Regions from separate parts of the Corynebacterium glutamicum ATCC 13032 genome, predicted to be linked through region 3. Evidence: predicted binding sites of a transcription regulator. Region 3 holds the regulator's gene; each other region holds the start of a gene.
The links. Region 3 encodes LexA, which represses DNA repair genes until DNA is damaged. Its sites were predicted from a motif close to CGAACANNTGTTCG; they were not measured.
Positions count from the first base shown of each region.

Region 1: a site for LexA is predicted at 2,597-2,610, ahead of CGL_RS12090 (HNH endonuclease signature motif containing protein). Genes of this name have one in related genera too.
Region 2: a site for LexA is predicted at 3,289-3,302, ahead of CGL_RS05515 (HNH endonuclease signature motif containing protein). Genes of this name have one in related genera too.
Region 4: a site for LexA is predicted at 3,109-3,122, ahead of CGL_RS11310 (HNH endonuclease signature motif containing protein). Genes of this name have one in related genera too.

Region 1 is NC_003450.3:2,583,561-2,588,231, forward strand. Features, by position in the region: gene CGL_RS12080 (FAD/NAD(P)-binding protein) at 1-948, shown strand, start outside; gene CGL_RS12085 (aspartate aminotransferase family protein) at 1,000-2,370, shown strand; gene CGL_RS12090 (HNH endonuclease signature motif containing protein) at 2,654-4,207, shown strand; gene CGL_RS12095 (DedA family protein) at 4,417-4,671, shown strand, end outside.
Region 2 is NC_003450.3:1,149,750-1,154,420, reverse strand. Features, by position in the region: gene aroP (aromatic amino acid transport protein AroP) at 1-1,129, shown strand, start outside; gene dapD (2,3,4,5-tetrahydropyridine-2,6-dicarboxylate N-succinyltransferase) at 1,158-2,051, shown strand; gene CGL_RS05515 (HNH endonuclease signature motif containing protein) at 2,048-3,214, opposite strand; gene CGL_RS05510 (GtrA family protein) at 3,390-3,980, opposite strand; gene dapC (succinyldiaminopimelate transaminase) at 4,039-4,671, opposite strand, start outside.
Region 3 is NC_003450.3:2,034,873-2,039,543, forward strand. Features, by position in the region: gene hrpA (ATP-dependent RNA helicase HrpA) at 1-514, shown strand, start outside; gene nrdR (transcriptional regulator NrdR) at 556-1,008, opposite strand; gene CGL_RS15685 (hypothetical protein) at 1,115-1,537, opposite strand; gene lexA (transcriptional repressor LexA) at 1,877-2,638, shown strand; gene CGL_RS09610 (DeoR/GlpR family DNA-binding transcription regulator) at 2,943-3,722, shown strand; gene CGL_RS09615 (1-phosphofructokinase family hexose kinase) at 3,719-4,671, shown strand, end outside.
Region 4 is NC_003450.3:2,411,952-2,416,622, reverse strand. Features, by position in the region: gene CGL_RS11320 (isoprenyl transferase) at 1-254, shown strand, start outside; gene CGL_RS11315 (VIT1/CCC1 transporter family protein) at 254-1,327, shown strand; gene CGL_RS11310 (HNH endonuclease signature motif containing protein) at 1,501-3,054, opposite strand; gene CGL_RS11305 (Fur family transcriptional regulator) at 3,196-3,630, opposite strand; gene CGL_RS11300 (ArsR/SmtB family transcription factor) at 3,671-4,042, opposite strand; gene CGL_RS11295 (glycine--tRNA ligase) at 4,284-4,671, shown strand, end outside.

The DNA of each region.
Region 1 (4,671 bases), 550 kb from region 3:
AATCGTGGTGTCGCATCCATCAACTATGATGCGGAAGTGTGGCCAGCTGTTGCTCGCGACGCCTACGAAGCCTATTACGAAACCCTTGATCGCGTAAGCCCAGAATCTATCCGGACCGGTCTGGATAAAATTGTGGAAATTATTGATGAGGTGGACGTCGATAAGCTTCCTAAAGCACTCGCCGCGCACACCGATGACGTCTTTGACCTGCATGCTTGGGAATTTCCGCTCGCGGGAATTAATGAAAGCGTCGAGGCGCTGACCGCACGCATCGCGGACGGCATGGCCCGCGATATTCGCCATGCAGTAACGGCCTGGGACAGCCCGCTGAAATCCGCGCTGTGGTCCATTTCCGCCGCGCGCAAACCCAGCTCCATCCTGGGCGCGGAAGGCCGCCTGACCTTCGAATCGCGCCGCAACCGCTTCGCCGCCGTCATGGCGATCGGCCAGATGGTCGGCTCCGGCCCACCGCTTTTCCGCACCCGCGAACTTCTTGCGCTTGTCGACGCCGGCCTCGCTCACTTCGCCGGCGCCCGCCCCCGCCTCAGCGTGAGCGACGGTCAATGGCAGATCTCCTCGCCCACCACCGGCGATACGCCGCTGAGATCGAAAGTGCTTGTCGACGCGTGGATGCACAACCCAGATGTGCGTCGCAACGCCGACCCGCTAGCACTGTCTTTGGAAGATGCCGACCGGGTACGCCCCTTCAACGACTATTCCGTCGACGGAACCGCTGCCCCCACAGGCTCCCCCGAAGTTGATCCGGCAACCCGACTTTTGGTTCACCCCAACGGCAACCTCGATCCGCGCGTGCACCTGATTGGCATCCCAACCTATGGGCAGCTGGCCGACACCACCATCTCGCCGATGCCTGGAACCAACCCGCTCATGCTGCAAGAAACCGACAAAACAGCCGTTCACGTGCTAAAGCAGCTCGGCTTGATCTAGGGTGAGGTGAGTTATTTAAAGACTTCATAATATTTTGGGGAGTGAACTGGTTTGGCATTGAAGGGTTACACCAACTTTGACGGTGAATTCATCGAATTCGGATCTGTGCAAGCAAAAGAAGAGGAAAAACGGGCATTCGACAACGATCGCGCGCACGTTTTCCACTCCTGGTCCGCGCAGGACAAAATCAGCCCCAAAGTATGGGCAGCTGCCGAAGGTTCCACGCTGTACGACTTCGACGGCAACGCCTTCATCGACATGGGTTCCCAACTTGTCTCGGCAAACTTAGGCCACAACAACCCTCGATTAGTTGAGGCGATCCAGCGCCAAGCAGCCCGGTTGACCAACATCAACCCGGCCTTCGGCAATGATGTGCGCTCTGATGTTGCTGCAAAGATCGTGTCGATGGCCCGTGGCGAATTCTCCCACGTGTTTTTCACCAACGGCGGCGCCGACGCCATCGAGCACTCCATCCGCATGGCTCGCCTGCACACCGGACGCAACAAAATTCTGTCCGCATACCGCAGCTACCACGGCGCAACCGGATCCGCGATGATGCTCACCGGCGAACACCGCCGCCTGGGCAACCCCACCACCGACCCAGATATCTACCACTTCTGGGCACCATTCCTGCACCACTCCTCATTCTTTGCCACCACCCAAGAAGAAGAATGCGAACGCGCACTCAAGCACTTGGAAGATGTCATCGCGTTTGAAGGTGCTGGCATGATCGCAGCGATCGTCCTGGAGCCAGTGGTGGGATCATCAGGAATCATCCTGCCACCAGCAGGTTACTTAAATGGCGTGCGCGAACTTTGCAACAAGCACGGCATCCTCTTCATCGCCGACGAAGTCATGGTCGGATTCGGACGCACCGGAAAACTGTTTGCTTACGAGCATGCTGGCGACGATTTCCAGCCAGACATGATCACCTTCGCCAAGGGTGTTAACGCAGGTTACGCCCCACTCGGTGGCATCGTGATGACCCAATCAATCCGCGATACCTTCGGATCAGAGGCATACTCCGGCGGACTCACCTACTCCGGACACCCACTTGCAGTAGCACCCGCCAAGGCAGCGCTGGAGATTTACGCGGAAGGAGAGATCATTCCACGCGTAGCTCGACTTGGCGCTGAACTGATCGAACCTCGCCTTCGTGAACTAGCGGAAGAAAACGTAGCGATCGCTGACGTGCGGGGCATCGGATTCTTCTGGGCAGTGGAGTTCAATGCAGACGCCACTGCCATGGCTGCCGGTGCTGCAGAATTCAAGGAACGCGGCGTGTGGCCGATGATCTCCGGCAACCGATTCCACATCGCGCCGCCGCTGACCACCACTGATGACGAATTGGTAGCACTGCTGGACGCGGTGGAAGCTGCAGCCCAAGCTGTCGAGCTGACCTTCGCTGGGGCGTTGTTCTAAGTTTTCTAGATAACAAGGCCAGCACAGACCACCATATCTACGACCCCAAAAACCGACTCCAAGCTCCGCGGCGACGAAGCCGCGCTCGCGCCACCGACCAAGCAGCCGGTCCAGGTTTAAAGATTTTGCTTTTCGACGCTCCCCTCCACCTCATTCAATGCGGCGGAGGGGATTTCCTTGCATGTTAAGCCTATAGGAAAAAGTGTTTGCATATCACCCTTGTATTCGAACACGTGAGCGGGTAGAGTGGGTGGTAACAACACGGGGAAAGGGGGAAGACACCATGAGCATCACCACACACGTCCAAGCACTCACCACAGCACTCAACGCCATCGACAACCATTTGGCCAGCATGCTCGACCATGGTGTCACCCCAGACCAATACAAGGCCATCGAGCCCGACCTCATCGCCCTAGAACACACCATCAACCACCACGCCACCATCGCCGCCCAAACCACAGCCCTCGCCGAACGCACCAACGCCGCCCACACCATTGGCTCCACCCACCTCATCGACTACCTCACCACCACCTTCGGACTATCCAAAGCACGCGCCCACCACCGCATCAATCTCGCCCACTCCCTCTACCCCATACCGAAGCCAAACCCTGGATCTGGCAACGGCGGTAATGGTGGCAATCCCGACGGCGGTCCTGATGGTGGCGACTCGGGTGATGACGACTCCGGCGACGATGACCCCGACCCCGAACCGGACAAGCCTGAAGACGGCAAACCTGATGGTGATAAGCCTCGTGGGCCACGGATCAGCGCGGAAAAACACGCCATCATCACCGACGAACTCGCCCGCCTCAACCCGAATACCACACCCAGCGCCGAGGAGCTACGCACCCAAGCCCTGAGTCAAGCGATCTGGCGCACCCCAGAAGACCTCCGCACGTGGCTACGCCACCACGTCACCACCGCCAATAAAAACAACCCCAACCCCATCACCGCCATGAAAAGGCGCTACCTCGCTGTAGGTAAACCCGATGCCGACAACATGGTCCGCATCAGCGGCCTCGTGCCCGCAGCCACCGCAGCACTGATCACCGCGAACACCGCACCGTTAACCAAACGCGGCAACCTCGTGGATCTACCCGCAGCAGAAGATATGCGCACCCGCGGGCAACGCCATGCGGACGCGTTGCATCACATCATGGAGATCTACAACCACGGTATTGTCACCCCAGCTCGTGGTGGAACAGCCAGCATCATCATCTCCATGACCACCGATGATCTTGATGAGATCAACCACGGTGATCATGGCGATGGCAGTCTACTTAACAACCTGTACCCCACCAATACGGGTTACTCATTGAACTTGGCGGAGATCATGAACCTCATCGCTGCGAAATACGACTTCGCTGTGCTCCTCGATGGTGAGACGGGGCAGCCGTTGAACGTCAATAGGATGCAGCGCTCAGCGAACCTGACTCAACGCATCGCGTTGTTTGCTTCTGAGTTGGTGTGCTCGGCACCCAATTGTGACAGGCCGCAGTTAGAGTGCGAGGTTCATCATTTAGATCCCTGGATGAGAGGTGGGCTGACCAACCTGGTCAATCTCACGCATCAGTGCTTTAATCACCACCCACGCAACGATGATTCCAGGAGTGGGGTCAATGGTAAAGGGTTTATGGACCGCGATCCCGTTACTGGCAGAGTAGGTCACTACTCAGCAAGTGGTGAGGGGCCGGTGTTTAACCGGTCGGCTGCTGCTGATCGTTCCGGTGGTGCGTGGGCCAGACGTAAGCATCATGGCCCACCACCGGAACCGCCGAGCCCGCCGGATCCACCTGGTCCTGAGCCGGATCCTGGTGATGAGGGCAGATTGTTCTAGCCCTTGTTATTGCTGAGTTGTTGTCATGTTGTTGTGCCTGTTGTCAGTCGCCCCAGTGTGTCTGATACCGGGCACAGCCATGCCCACACCAACACGTCACCAATCCCATACAACACCAGACCACCCCAACCCTGAATAAACCCCTATTTTTCTAAAAAGTCACACTTTGCCGTATAGAAATTCAGTCAACCAAGAGTACTCTGTCCACCATGGTTTTTACTCTTGCGGACTCCGTCTCCCAGGTTGCGCTAGGTCCGTCCTGGCTGGACCCTATGGAACTTCTTTCCGGCTCCGGCCCGTTCGGTAGCTTCATTCTTCCGGCGATGCTTGCCATTGTCTTTATCGAATCAGGCCTACTTTTCCCACTTCTACCAGGTGATTCTCTCCTTTTCACCGGTGGTCTCCTAGCTAACCAGGCTGACCCTTTTGCACCGCTGTGGCTGGTGCTGATCCTCTGCCCTATC
Region 2 (4,671 bases), 890 kb from region 3:
TGGTTTCTCCCTCGGTTGGTTGTACTGGTTCATGCTGATTATGGTGATGGGCGCCGAAATGACTGGCGCTGCTGCCATCATGGGTGCATGGTTCGGCGTCGAACCGTGGATTCCTTCGCTTGTCTGCGTGGTCTTCTTCGCTGTGGTGAACCTCGTCGCGGTTCGCGGTTTCGGTGAATTCGAGTACTGGTTCGCATTCATTAAGGTCGCGGTGATCATCGCTTTCCTCATCATTGGTATTGCTCTTATTTTCGGATGGCTTCCCGGATCCACCTTTGTTGGAACCTCAAACTTCATCGGTGATCACGGATTCATGCCCAATGGTATTTCTGGTGTTGCTGCTGGTTTGCTCGCGGTGGCTTTTGCCTTTGGTGGCATTGAAATTGTCACCATTGCAGCTGCAGAGTCCGATAAGCCACGTGAAGCTATTTCCCTGGCGGTGCGTGCCGTGATTTGGCGTATTTCAGTCTTTTACTTGGGCTCTGTTTTGGTCATCACTTTCCTCATGCCTTATGAGTCGATCAATGGTGCCGACACCGCTGCGGAATCCCCCTTCACCCAAATCCTGGCGATGGCAAACATCCCTGGCACGGTTGGTTTCATGGAAGCGATCATCGTTCTAGCACTGCTTTCCGCTTTCAACGCCCAAATCTATGCCACTTCTCGTTTGGTATTTTCCATGGCGAATCGACAAGACGCTCCGCGAGTTTTCAGTAAGCTCAGCACCAGCCACGTCCCCACCAATGCGGTGCTGTTGTCCATGTTCTTCGCCTTCGTTTCAGTTGGTTTGCAGTACTGGAATCCAGCCGGTCTGCTTGATTTCCTCCTCAACGCTGTTGGCGGTTGTTTGATTGTGGTGTGGGCAATGATCACTTTGTCACAGTTGAAACTCCGCAAAGAACTGCAAGCAAACGATGAAATCTCCACGGTTCGCATGTGGGCGCACCCATGGTTAGGCATCCTCACCTTGGTTTTGTTGGCAGGACTCGTTGCTCTCATGCTCGGCGACGCAGCCTCCCGCAGCCAGGTTTACTCAGTGGCAATTGTGTACGGATTCTTGGTTCTTTTGTCCTTCGTCACAGTTAACAGCCCATTGCGCGGAGGTCGCACCCCTTCCGACTTGAACTGATAGGCCGATAGAAATTATTCTGGACGTCATGACTACTGCTTCCGCAACCGGAATTGCAACACTGACCTCCACCGGCGACGTCCTGGACGTGTGGTATCCAGAAATCGGGTCCACCGACCAGTCCGCGCTCACACCTCTAGAAGGCGTCGATGAAGATCGAAACGTCACCCGCAAAATCGTGACGACAACTATCGACACCGACGCAGCCCCCACCGACACCTACGATGCATGGCTGCGCCTTCACCTCCTCTCCCACCGCGTTTTCCGCCCTCACACCATCAACCTAGACGGCATTTTCGGCCTCCTCAACAATGTCGTGTGGACCAACTTCGGACCGTGCGCAGTTGACGGTTTCGCACTCACCCGCGCGCGCCTGTCACGCCGAGGCCAAGTTACGGTTTATAGCGTCGACAAGTTCCCACGCATGGTCGACTATGTGGTTCCCTCGGGCGTGCGCATCGGTGACGCCGACCGCGTCCGACTTGGCGCGTACCTGGCAGATGGCACCACCGTGATGCATGAGGGCTTCGTGAACTTCAACGCTGGCACGCTCGGCGCTTCCATGGTTGAGGGCCGCATTTCCGCTGGCGTCACCGTTGATGACGGCACCGATGTCGGTGGCGGCGCATCTATCATGGGCACCCTGTCCGGCGGCGGCCAGCACGTCATCTCGCTGGGCAAGCGCTGCCTGCTCGGCGCCAATTCCGGCTGCGGCATCCCGCTGGGCGACGACTGCATCATCGAGGCCGGCCTCTACATCACTGCAGGCACCAAAGTGCTTTTCGACGGCTCCCTCCACAAAGCCTCCACCCTCGCGGGCTCAAACGGCCTCATTTTTAGGCGTGACTCCGTCAGCGGACAAGTTGTCGCAGTGCCCAATACCAAAGTTGTCGAACTCAACACAGCTTTGCACTCCAACTAGTCTTCTTTGTTGAGGGCGCGGACGCGGATCCGCTCAAACCTAGCCTGGATCCGATCCCTCAACACCTGACCCCAAATCCCCCGCGGCATCGCTTTCACCAACGGACCCGTCGGCCTGGTCACCGCCGGCACATCCATCGGCCCAATCCATCTAATCTCCGCCAATCCATTAGCATCAGCAGTAAAGCGACCATCGGTTTTCATATTGTGATGCCGCTGGCACAACAACTGCAGGTTCCACGCCGCTGTCGGGCCGCCCTCCGCCCACGGGATAATGTGATCGACCTGGCATTTACTCGCCGGGACGCAACACCCTGGGAAGCGGCAATGCCCATCCCGAGCTCTGATCAGGGCTTTCATCTTCTCACTCGGGGTGTAGCTCTTCTCCGTGGCTCCAGCGACCTCATCTAAGTCCTTGGCGCACACGAGGGTGGCATTGGCATAGGCTTCGGGACCAATGTCACCGTAGTCCGGTGACCACACCTGCTCAGGGTGCTTATGTGGGGTGAAAAGGTACTTGGTGATCTTTAACTGGATTTTCTCCATCAGGAACGCCATGAGCGCTTCAGGCAGGCTGTCCTCGGTGTCTGTGTCTTTGAGTTGGGTGATGATGTCATTGAGGATCAGGCGGTTGGGGCCGCTGATTTTGATGCGGACATAGGTCGCCTCATCAGTGGTGTGGACGTGAACATAGTCCTCTTTCGGTATGGGCTCTGGTGTGGGTTCGGGGTCGAGTTCTTTGATCCAGGCGGCGATGCGTTTGGACAGGGTGGAGGATTGGATCATCACTTCCCCTGCGGTGACTGGTGTTAAGGCGTCGGTGATGCGCAGGTCGAGTTCTTCCCACAGGGTGGGGTCTGCTTTGGCCACGGCGATCATGATGGAGGCGAGGTAGCGGATGCTCAGGAAGTAGTAGCGTTCTTGGATGGCGCGCAGGTGTGGGAGGTTGGTCATCGCGGCCATGGCGTTAAGGCCGTTGTTGACTTCGTGGCGGGAGTAGCCGGTGATCCGGATGACTTCGGTGGTAAAGGAGTCTGCGTCGAAGTCGTCGGAGTCGGTGGTTAAGACGACCCAGAGGTGATGGGTGTCGCGGTTGAGTTCGGTGGTGTGGTGGGCGTATGGGTCGTGTGGGTTGTTGTGGCTGAAGTAGATGTCAGTGGTCATGAGTATCCCCCCTGGATTCACGTGTTCTTGCCATCCATTGTGCCGTGGGGGTGGGACACCTTCAACCTTTTATTCGAACATTTATTCGATTGTTAGATGTGAGGAAAACCCACACCAGAACAAGAAGATGTAGGCAAATCCTTGTTCTAATGCGGGCCTAGAGTTTGAACGAAGTTTAGACAGGGTCCGTTTCCACGACGACCTTGGACTTCGGCTTCTTGAATGTCCAGTACTTGTTCACAATGAAGTTCACCGGCATGGAAACCAGAATGGAAATCACCAGTGCCCAATAGAACTTTGTGCGGAAGCCGGTGGAGTCGTCGAAAATTTCAGAGGACAAGGCAATCGGAGATGTCTCGTTCATCAGCAAGGTTGCGACCACCTGGCTCGCAATAAACGCGACAAGACCTGTAGCCAGGAATGGGAAGAAACCCCTCCACCAGGACACGATTGTCGCTGTCTTGAAGGTCCACATGCGGTTGAGCTGATAGTTCCAGGTATTGGCCACGAGGAATGCGATGGTCATGAACACGTGGTACCAACGGATATGGAAAGCCGATCCAAGCAAATTCATGAACGCATCGCTTTCATGAATCCCTGCCGTCCATCCCGCGATCTTCTTGGACAGTGCTGCCACCGCCAAGTTAACCAAAGTGCCAGAGCCTCCAACGATTCCGAACTTGATGAACTGCCGGGAAGCGCGAAGAAATCGACTACCCCAGGTTTTTTGCTCGGTACTCGACTCAGGACTGGACTCGGAACTCAAATGGCCTCTTTCGACGGAAAACTTCAAACTCAATTAAACAAAATAAGCTTAGTCGTGTTTAGCTCAGGCGAGAAACAAAGGCGTCGACGCGCTCGTCGGTTTCGGTCATCGCCACACGCACATGCTGCGCTCCGCGAGGGCCATAGAAGTCTCCTGGGGCAACGAGAATGCCACGCTCAGCGAACCAATCGACAGTGTCACGGCAAGGTTCTTCACGCGTCGCCCAGAGGTACAGACCCGCTTCAGAATTATCTACCTGAAAGCCGGATTCCAACAGGGCGCGCATGAGTTTTGCTCGACGAATCGCGTAGGTGAGCTTCTGCCCTGCCTCTTGGTCATCGTCGTTGAGGGCTGCGATCATGGCCTGCTGGATTGGGAAAGGAACCATGAGACCCAAGTTCTTACGGACTTCCGTGAGTTCACCAATCAGCGCTGGATCGCCAACGAGGTAACCTGCGCGGTAAGAAGCGAGGTTTGAGGTTTTAGACAGCGAGTGAATGGCGATCAAGTTGGTGTGGTCGCCATCGCAGACACGTGGATCCAAAATTGAGATCGGTGGGTTTTCATCGTCCCAGCCAAGACCCAAGTAGCATTCATCAGCTGCGAGGATCACGTTGTTTTCCTGCGCCCACTTCACAACCTTGCGCAAGTGTGGGATGCCCAGAACCTTGCCTGTGGGGTTGGATGGTGA
Region 3 (4,671 bases):
CGGAGCTGTGCGTTCACCGGAAGAGTTCGACGTTCTTCTAGCCAAGGTGAAGCCGGAAACACCAGGAGTTGTTCGTCGAACTGTCGTTGAGCTAGCCCCAGCATTGGTTCACTATGCATCCGTTGTGTCAGAGCTGGAGTCCTGGTCTGGACCTGCCATTGACGATATGACCGCCCAGTTGGATTTCCTCTTGCCAAAGCAGGCCATCAGCATTCACGGCATCAGTAGGTTGAGGCACCTTCCGAGGTATCTGCAGGCGTTGACGATTCGCCTAGAAGAGATGAACCAAAATCCGGATCGTGACGCCGACCGTCAAGATGAAGTGAACTTCGTTGAAGAGCAGCTGGAGAAACAGCTCAGTAAGCTACCCGCTGCGCGAGCCAACACCAAGGAAGCCAAGGATATTGCCTGGCAGATTCAGGAACTAAGGATCAGCCTCTTTGCACAGCGGTTAGGCACTCCCCGACCTGTATCGGCGCAGAGAATCCAGAAGGCTATTGCCAAGCTTCGATAAGCACTGCTTGAGATGAGGGACTAGTTAAGACTTTGTGTCTGCTAGTCCCTTCCGCGTCTGCGCATGAGGCGGATTTCTTTTTCAAAGTCGTCAGCACTGTCAAAAGACTTATACACAGAGGCAAAGCGTAGGTACGCTACCTCGTCGAGTTCTCTCAGTGGATCGAGAATGGCTAAACCAATATCGTTAGCGCGTACTTGAGAGCTTCCGTTGCTGCGGACTGTTTCTTCCACTTGCTGAGCTAGGCGTTTCAACGCGTCATCTGATACGTCGCGGCCTTGGCATGCACGACGGACACCGGTGACTACTTTTTCTCGACTGAACGGTTCAGTGACGCCGTTTCTTTTAACAACGAGGAGAACAGCTTTTTCGATGGTGGTGAAACGGCCTTCGCATTTGCTGCACTCGCGGCGCCTGCGAATGGCGCTTCCGGCGTCAATGACGCGGGAGTCAATGACTTTTGAATGATCATGTTGGCAAAATGGGCAGTACACTAACGGATCCTCTCCCCCTCACTTACTTCGACTTCAAGCATTCGCCTAAAAATAAGTGAATCGGCTGTTGTGCCTTTAGTTTATGCCAGCATTGATCTATTCCCGATTAGCGCCCGAGACTGACACCCACCATCTGGGTTTCGTAGTAGTTCTGGCTCACTTCTTCTTCCCCTGATTGGGAGAGCAAAATTCCGGCGAAAATAACCAGCCCAAACAGTCCTCCGCCCGCCCATTGTTTGAGGGATTCTTTAATCGAACGCGCGTCACTATTGCCACCTGTGGTGTTTTCTGGGTCTTGTTCACGCACCTGTTGCTGTGATGTTCGATAATTTCTTTCACCGTGTGGAAGAATGCGAAGACTTGATGGCTGATGAAAACGATCTCCATTCGAACAGTCAATCGTTCGAACATGCCTCTTATTAGCTGATTTAAGACCGGCGCCTTCCCCCATCCAGACAGCAGCGGAAGGTACGACCACACCTTGACGCAGCTTACGTGAATCTAGCTCTTTACCCGCATAAACAGTCATTTCAAAACTCCCGCCTCAATTGTTTGCCCACATCTTAACTTTTAGCCACGACACGTTCGAACACCAATACCGTTCACATGTTCGACTAAGTTTCTATGTTCGATTTATAGCACCCCGTTCGAACGTTGTCTAGAGAAGATTTAAAAATCTCGAACACTCGTACCATTTCCGCAGGAAAACCTGTATGGTTGGAAACTAGAAATACTGACAGAGGTTCGAATAGCTCAGCATTCAGCTTCAGAAGTTCACACTGGATGAACCCTCATCAAGAGTGAACATGGAAGCGAACAGAGTTTTTAGTGCTTTAACGGGCAAACAATGAGAGGAAGGGAACGGAAGATGGCAATCGAAAAGAAGCCAGCAGGTGCACGAGGCAGTCGCGGTAGCCGCACAGTTAAGACCTTGCCCAACGGAAAACCAGATCCAGCAAGTTTGTCAGATAGGCAGCGCAGGATTTTAGAGGTTATCCGAGATGCTGTGGTTTTGAGGGGTTATCCACCAAGCATTAGGGAAATTGGTGATGCTGCAGGACTTCAATCCACTTCTTCCGTTGCTTACCAGCTTAAAGAGCTAGAGAAGAAGGGCTTCCTGCGCAGGGACCCTAATAAGCCTCGCGCGGTGGATGTTCGCCACCTTCCAGAAACTGAAAGCCGTTCCTCCAAGGCTGCTACACAGGCAAAGAGCAAGGCCCCTCAGGCCGGGGTCCATGATCCTGAGTTAGCTGGCCAGACCTCATTTGTCCCAGTGGTGGGCAAAATTGCCGCTGGTAGCCCGATCACCGCTGAGCAGAACATCGAAGAGTACTACCCACTCCCCGCAGAAATCGTCGGAGACGGTGACTTGTTCATGCTCCAGGTTGTTGGCGAGTCCATGAGGGATGCTGGCATCCTCACCGGCGACTGGGTTGTTGTTCGTTCCCAGCCGGTCGCTGAGCAGGGCGAGTTCGTCGCGGCAATGATTGACGGTGAAGCCACCGTGAAGGAATTCCACAAGGATTCATCTGGCATCTGGCTCCTGCCACACAACGATACGTTTGCCCCAATTCCTGCTGAGAATGCAGAAATCATGGGCAAGGTTGTTTCCGTGATGCGCAAGCTTTAAGTCGCTTTTCAGGTTCCCGCCACAGTATGTGTTCTCACATATCGTGGCGGGTTTTGCTTTATATAGCCACATTCGGGGGTAATCGGGCAAATAAGTTTTTGCTGATCTAGAAAGTGAGTTTACCTGTGGGTTTTCGAAAATTCTGGGCCGGACAATAGAAAAACGCTGCCCGGTTTTTTTGATTGACTCCCGATTTCACCCCTCCGCCGGCAACCAAATGAGGCTTTTGGGCGTTGGACAGTGAGACAATGGGTAAGAAATTCGGACATATTTAGTAAATTGGCTTTTTGCTTTAAGGAGTGACATGTACGCAGAGGAGCGCCGTCGACAGATTGCCTCATTAACGGCAGTTGAGGGACGTGTAAATGTCACAGAATTAGCGGGCCGATTCGATGTCACTGCAGAGACGATTCGACGAGACCTTGCGGTGCTAGACCGCGAGGGAATTGTTCACCGCGTTCACGGTGGCGCAGTAGCCACCCAATCTTTCCAAACCACAGAGTTGAGCTTGGATACTCGTTTCAGGTCTGCATCGTCAGCAAAGTACTCCATTGCCAAGGCAGCGATGCAGTTCCTGCCCGCTGAGCATGGCGGACTGTTCCTCGATGCGGGAACTACTGTTACTGCTTTGGCCGATCTCATTTCTGAGCATCCTAGCTCCAAGCAGTGGTCGATCGTGACCAACTGCCTCCCCATCGCACTTAATCTGGCCAACGCCGGGCTTGATGATGTCCAGCTGCTTGGAGGAAGCGTTCGCGCGATCACCCAGGCTGTTGTGGGTGACACTGCGCTTCGTACTCTCGCGCTGATGCGTGCGGATGTAGTGTTCATCGGCACCAACGCGTTGACGTTGGATCACGGATTGTCTACGGCCGATTCCCAAGAGGCTGCCATGAAATCTGCGATGATCACCAACGCCCACAAGGTGGTGGTGTTGTGTGACTCCACCAAGATGGGCACCGACTACCTCGTGAGCTTTGGCGCAATCAGCGATATCGATGTGGTGGTCACCGATGCGGGTGCACCAGCAAGTTTCGTTGAGCAGTTGCGAGAACGCGATGTAGAAGTTGTGATTGCAGAATGATTCTTACAGTCACTGCAAGTCCGTATCTGTTGAGCACCAATGAGCTTGACGGCACCATCGAAATTGGCGAAGCAAACAAAATCCGGCAGGTTTCCACTGTTGCCGGTGGTTTTGGCACCGGTGTGGCTGCCACCTTGTTTTATGGCGGCAATGAAACTTTTGCAGTTTTTCCCGCTCCAGAAATCTCTCATTACATGCGCCTGGTGACGTTTGCTGGGTTGCCTCATGAAATTATTCCGGTGGCAGGTCCCATCCCCATGCATTTGACCATGCGTGATGCAGAGGGCAATGAGACTAAGTTCAAAGACTCCCCCATGCCTTTGGATGTGTCCCAGTTGGCAATTCTTCGTGATCTAGTGGTGCGTCGAGCCGAAGATGCCGCGTGGGTGTTGTTGGGTGGCAATTTGCCGTCTATCGCGCCTGCTGCGTGGTTTGTGGATGTGGTGAGATCACTTCGCTTGTACCACCCTCATGTGAAGGTAGCTATCGCAGCAACTGGTGCTGCGTTGCGTGCGGTTATTCGACAGCTTGCAGCTACGTCCCCGGATGCGCTGATTGTGGCTGCGGAAGAAATCGAAATTGCCACTGGATTAGAACCCAAAACCTTGAGAGGTCCATGGGTAGAGGGAGATCTCTCCCCGACTGTGGCGGCAGCGCGCGCTTTAATTGATAGCGGTGTCACCGAGGTGTTGGTTACCAACAAGCGGACGGAATCTTTGTATGTTTCCGAGTCTGAATCACTGTTAGCCAGCTACGACAGCACCCCTGGTAAGCAGGGCGTGAATTGGCGGGAATCTTTTACTGCAGGATTCTTGGCAGCATCCAATGATGGAAAATCCACTGAGGACAGCGTGATCAACGCGGTTGCTTACGCCAACGCTGAAGGCAGTGAGTGGGACAACTACATTCCCACACCCGATAAGCTTCGGGCGGAGCACGTGGTCATCAA
Region 4 (4,671 bases), 380 kb from region 3:
CTGAAGGCAAACTGCGCCCGGAACAAATCACTGAGAAGACCTTCCCGAACTTCCTCGACGAACCTGACATGCCAGACGTCGACCTGTTCCTGCGCCCATCCGGTGAGAAGCGCACGTCAAACTTCCTGCTGTGGCAGTCTGCCTACGCGGAAATGGTCTACCAAGACAAGCTGTTCCCTGATTTCACGCAGCAAGATCTGTACGACGCGGTCCTGGAATACGCCAAGCGGGATCGCAGATTCGGAAGCGCATAATGCCCACCAACCAGCCGACGCCAGCCCAAATCAAACGCTGGCGCGGATACCTGGCCAATGAGCAAGCAGAGGCCGCAGCCTACCGCGACCTGGCCAAACGACGCGAAGGCGAAGAGCGAGACATCCTCCTAGCGCTCGCCGACGCTGAACACCGACACGCCGCTTACTGGGTGGAAAAGCTCGGCCCTGATGCCGAAAACCCACCAAAAGCCGACGTCAAAACCCGCCTGCTCGGTTTTCTAGCACGCCGATTCGGCTCCGTGTTCACCCTGGCACTCATGCAGTCCGCCGAAACGCGCAGCCCCTACGACGACGATGCCGACGCCTCCCGCCAAATCAGCGCCGACGAACGCATCCACGCCGAAGTCGTTCGAGGCCTAGCCAGCCGCGGCAGAGAACGCATGAGCGGCAACTTCCGTGCCGCCGTATTCGGAATCAACGACGGCCTGGTCTCCAACGTCGCCCTCGTCATGGGTGTCATGGCCACCGGCGTGCCCGCCCAAATTGTTCTCATCACCGGCATTTCCGGTCTGCTCTCCGGCGCGCTATCCATGGCCGCCGGCGAATACATCTCAGTGCGCTCCCAAACAGAGCTTCTCGACGCCTCCCTCCCAGACCCCAAAGCCCGCGAAGCCCTCCACGCCCTCGACGTCGAATCCAACGAACTGGAACTCGTCTACCGAGCCCGCGGAATGAGCGAAGACGAAGCGCGGGCAAAAGCGTCACAAGTTTTCCAAAGAATCAGCGACCAAAAACGCATCAGCGACAACGTCCTCGGCAGCACCGAAATCCAAAGCGCCGGCTCCGCTCGTTCGGCCGCCACATTCAGCTTCCTGTCCTTTGCCATCGGCGCATTCCTCCCGATCGTCCCATACGTCTTCGGCATGGAAGGCCTCGCCGGGGCAGTGGTGTCCCTAGTCCTCGTCGGACTATCACTGATGGCAACGGGCGCGACCACCGGCCTGCTATCGGGAAAGCCACCGGGAATCCGCGCGGTGCGTCAGCTGTCGATCGGCTACGGCGCGGCGCTGGTCACCTACGTGCTCGGCCTCCTGTTCGGCATGATCCTTTAAAAGCTCTTGCTTCTCGACGTCAGGTTGCAGGCGGCCCGGGCCCGGCTGGCCAGTTCGGGGTGTGCTGGCTTGTCGGTATGTTGATGCAAGGCATGGGTGTGTCCGGTATCAGACACACTGGGGCGACTGACAACAGGCACAACAACATGACAACAACTCAGCAATAACAAGGGCTAGAACAATCTGCCCTCATCACCAGGATCCGGCTCAGGACCAGGTGGATCCGGCGGGCTCGGCGGTTCGGGTGGTGGGCCATGATGTTTACGTCTGGCCCACGCACCACCCGAACTATCAGCAGCAGCCGACCGGTTAAACACCGGCCCCTCACCACCCACTGGGTAGTGCCCCACTCTTCCAGTAGCAGGATCGCGGTCCATAAACCCTTTACCATTGACCCCACTCCTGGAATCATCGTTGCGTGGGTGGTGATTAAAGCACTGATGCGTGAGATTGACCAGGTTGGTCAGCCCACCTCTCATCCAGGGATCTAAATGATGAACCTCGCACTCTAACTGCGGCCTGTCACAATTGGGTGCCGAGCACACCAACTCAGAAGCAAACAACGCGATGCGTTGAGTCAGGTTCGCTGAGCGCTGCATCCTATTGACGTTCAACGGCTGCCCCGTCTCACCATCGAGGAGCACAGCGAAGTCGTATTTCGCAGCGATGAGGTTCATGATCTCCGCCAAGTTCAATGAGTAACCCGTGTTCGTGGGGTACAGGTTGTTAAGTAGACTGCCATCGCCATGATCACCGTGGTTGATCTCGTCAAGATCATCGGTGGTCATGGAGATGATGATGCTGGCTGTTCCACCACGAGCTGGGGTGACAATACCGTGGTTGTAGATCTCCATGATGTGATGCAACGCATCCGCATGGCGTTGCCCGCGGGTGCGCATATCTTCTGCTGCTGGTAGATCCACGAGGTTGCCACGTTTGGTTAACGGTGCGGTGTTCGCGGTGATCAGTGCTGCGGTGGCTGCGGGCACGAGGCCGCTGATGCGGACCATGTTGTCGGCATCGGGTTTACCTACTGAGAGGTAGCGCCTTTTCATGGCGGTGATGGGGTTGGGGTTGTTTTTGTTCGCGGTGGTGACCTGGTGGCGTAGCCACGTGCGGAGGTCTTCTGGGGTGCGCCAGATCGCTTGACTCAGGGCTTGGGTGCGTAGTTCCTCGGCGCTGGGTGTGGTATTCGGGTTGAGGCGGGCGAGTTCGTCGGTGATGATGGCGTGTTTTTCCGCGCTGATCCGTGGCCTACGGGGCTTATCACTATCAGGTTTGCCGTCTTCAGGCTTGTCCGGTTCGGGGTCGGGGTCATCATCGCCGGAGTCGTCATCACCCGAGTCGCCACCATCAGGACCGCCATCGGGATTGCCACCATTACCGCCGTTGCCAGATCCAGAGTTTGGCTTCGGTATGGGGTAGAGGGAGTGGGCGAGATTGATGCGGTGGTGGGCGCGTGCTTTAGATAGGCCGAAGGTGGTGGTGAGGTAGTCGATGAGGTGGGTGGAGCCAATCGACTGCGCAGCATTGGTGCGTTCGGCGAGGGCGGTGGTTTGGGCGGCGATGGTGGCGTGGTGGTTGATGGTGTGTTCTAGGGCGATGAGGTCGGGCTCGATGGCCTTGTATTGGTCTGGGGTGACACCATGGTCAAGCATGCTGGCCAAATGGTTGTCGATGGCGTTGAGTGCTGTGGTGAGTGCTTGGACGTGTGTGGTGATGCTCATGGTGTCTTCCCCCTTTCCCGTTTAGTTCCCTGTGCTAATACCAACCACCATACCCGATCAAATTTTCGAATACAAGGCTATTTTTCGAAATAGAAAAGCTGTCGAGCACTCACATGTTCGACAGCTTCATATGTCCTTGAACTACGTAACTTTTTCCTTACAATCAGCGCAAAGTCCAAAGATTTCAGCCTCGTGACTACTGAGAGCAAAGCCGTTTTTAGTGGCAATTTCCTGTGCCCATGTCTCTACTGGACCGCCATCGATTTCGACTGTGCGACCGCAATTGGTGCAGACCAGGTGATGGTGGTGTCCCTCGTCGTGGCATTGGCGGTACAGAGTTTCTCCACCCGTGACGGTAAGTACGTCGACTGCTCCGATGTCGGCGAGGGATTGGAGGGTTCGGTAGACGGTTGTGAGGCCGACGTTGTGTTCCCTGGTGGATAGCTCGTGATGGATTTCTTTGGCGGAAGCGAAGTTATCGATTTCCTCAAGAACGTCAATTACGGCTTTTCGCTGTCTGGTGCTTCGCACTCCCAGCTTCGGGGCAGAGCCTTGGCTGATGCGATTGATACCCACCGTTGATCCTCCTCAATGACACAAAATGTACTTCGATAGTCTACCCAGATGTGTCAACCCCTGCGTTTAGTGCCAGGAGAAGTATGTCGAGGACGAGTGGTTCGGCAAGTGAATAAGTCATTTGCCGGCCTTGACGTTCTGCGTCGACGATACCTGCAGTTTTAAGGACTTTGAGGTGCTGGCTCACTAGTGGTTGCGAACTTTTTACTAGCTTGACCAATTCGTGGACGTAGTGGGGCCTTTCATTGAGGGCGAGGATGATTTCGATTCTTAAGGGGGAATCTAGTGCCCTAATCAGCAGGCTGATCGCTTTGATGTTTTTTGCTGTTGCAAGTTTCTGAAGCTCAGCTGATGCTGTGGATTCGGACTCTTCTGCAGGGGTGACGAAATTCCGATTTGAGTGTTGAGCCACGGGGAAGTCCTTCCGTCCTTAGGCTAGGTCTGGAATGGATCTAGCACGCTTGCTATTTTACCTTCTATATAAACCTTTTATGAGGGAAATGAAAAAATAGTTATTAGAACTAGTTTACATCGCGAAGACCGCAAAATGACGGGGTCAGCGGAAGCAACATCGTTAGTTGGGCTAGGATTGGTTGGGTATGTCCTAAAAGGGACGGTTATTTTTTCATTCGACGTGGAGGAGAGCATCCGACGTGGCTCAGCAATCGATCATCGACACCGTGGTTAACCTGTGTAAACGACGTGGACTGGTGTACCCCTGTGGTGAGATCTACGGCGGTACCCGCTCTGCGTGGGACTACGGCCCGCTGGGTGTGGAGCTGAAGGAAAACATCAAGCGCCAGTGGTGGCGTTCTATGGTTACTTCCCGCCCAGATGTTGTGGGTGTTGATACTTCTGTCATCCTTCCTCGCCAGGTGTGGGTAACTTCCGGCCACGTTGAGGTCTTCACTGACCCACTGGTTGAGTCTTTGAACACCCACAAGCGTTACCGTGCGGACCACCTGCTGGAGCAGTACGAAGAGAAGCATGGTCACCCACCTGTAAACGGCTTGGCTGACATCAACGATCCAGAGACCGGCC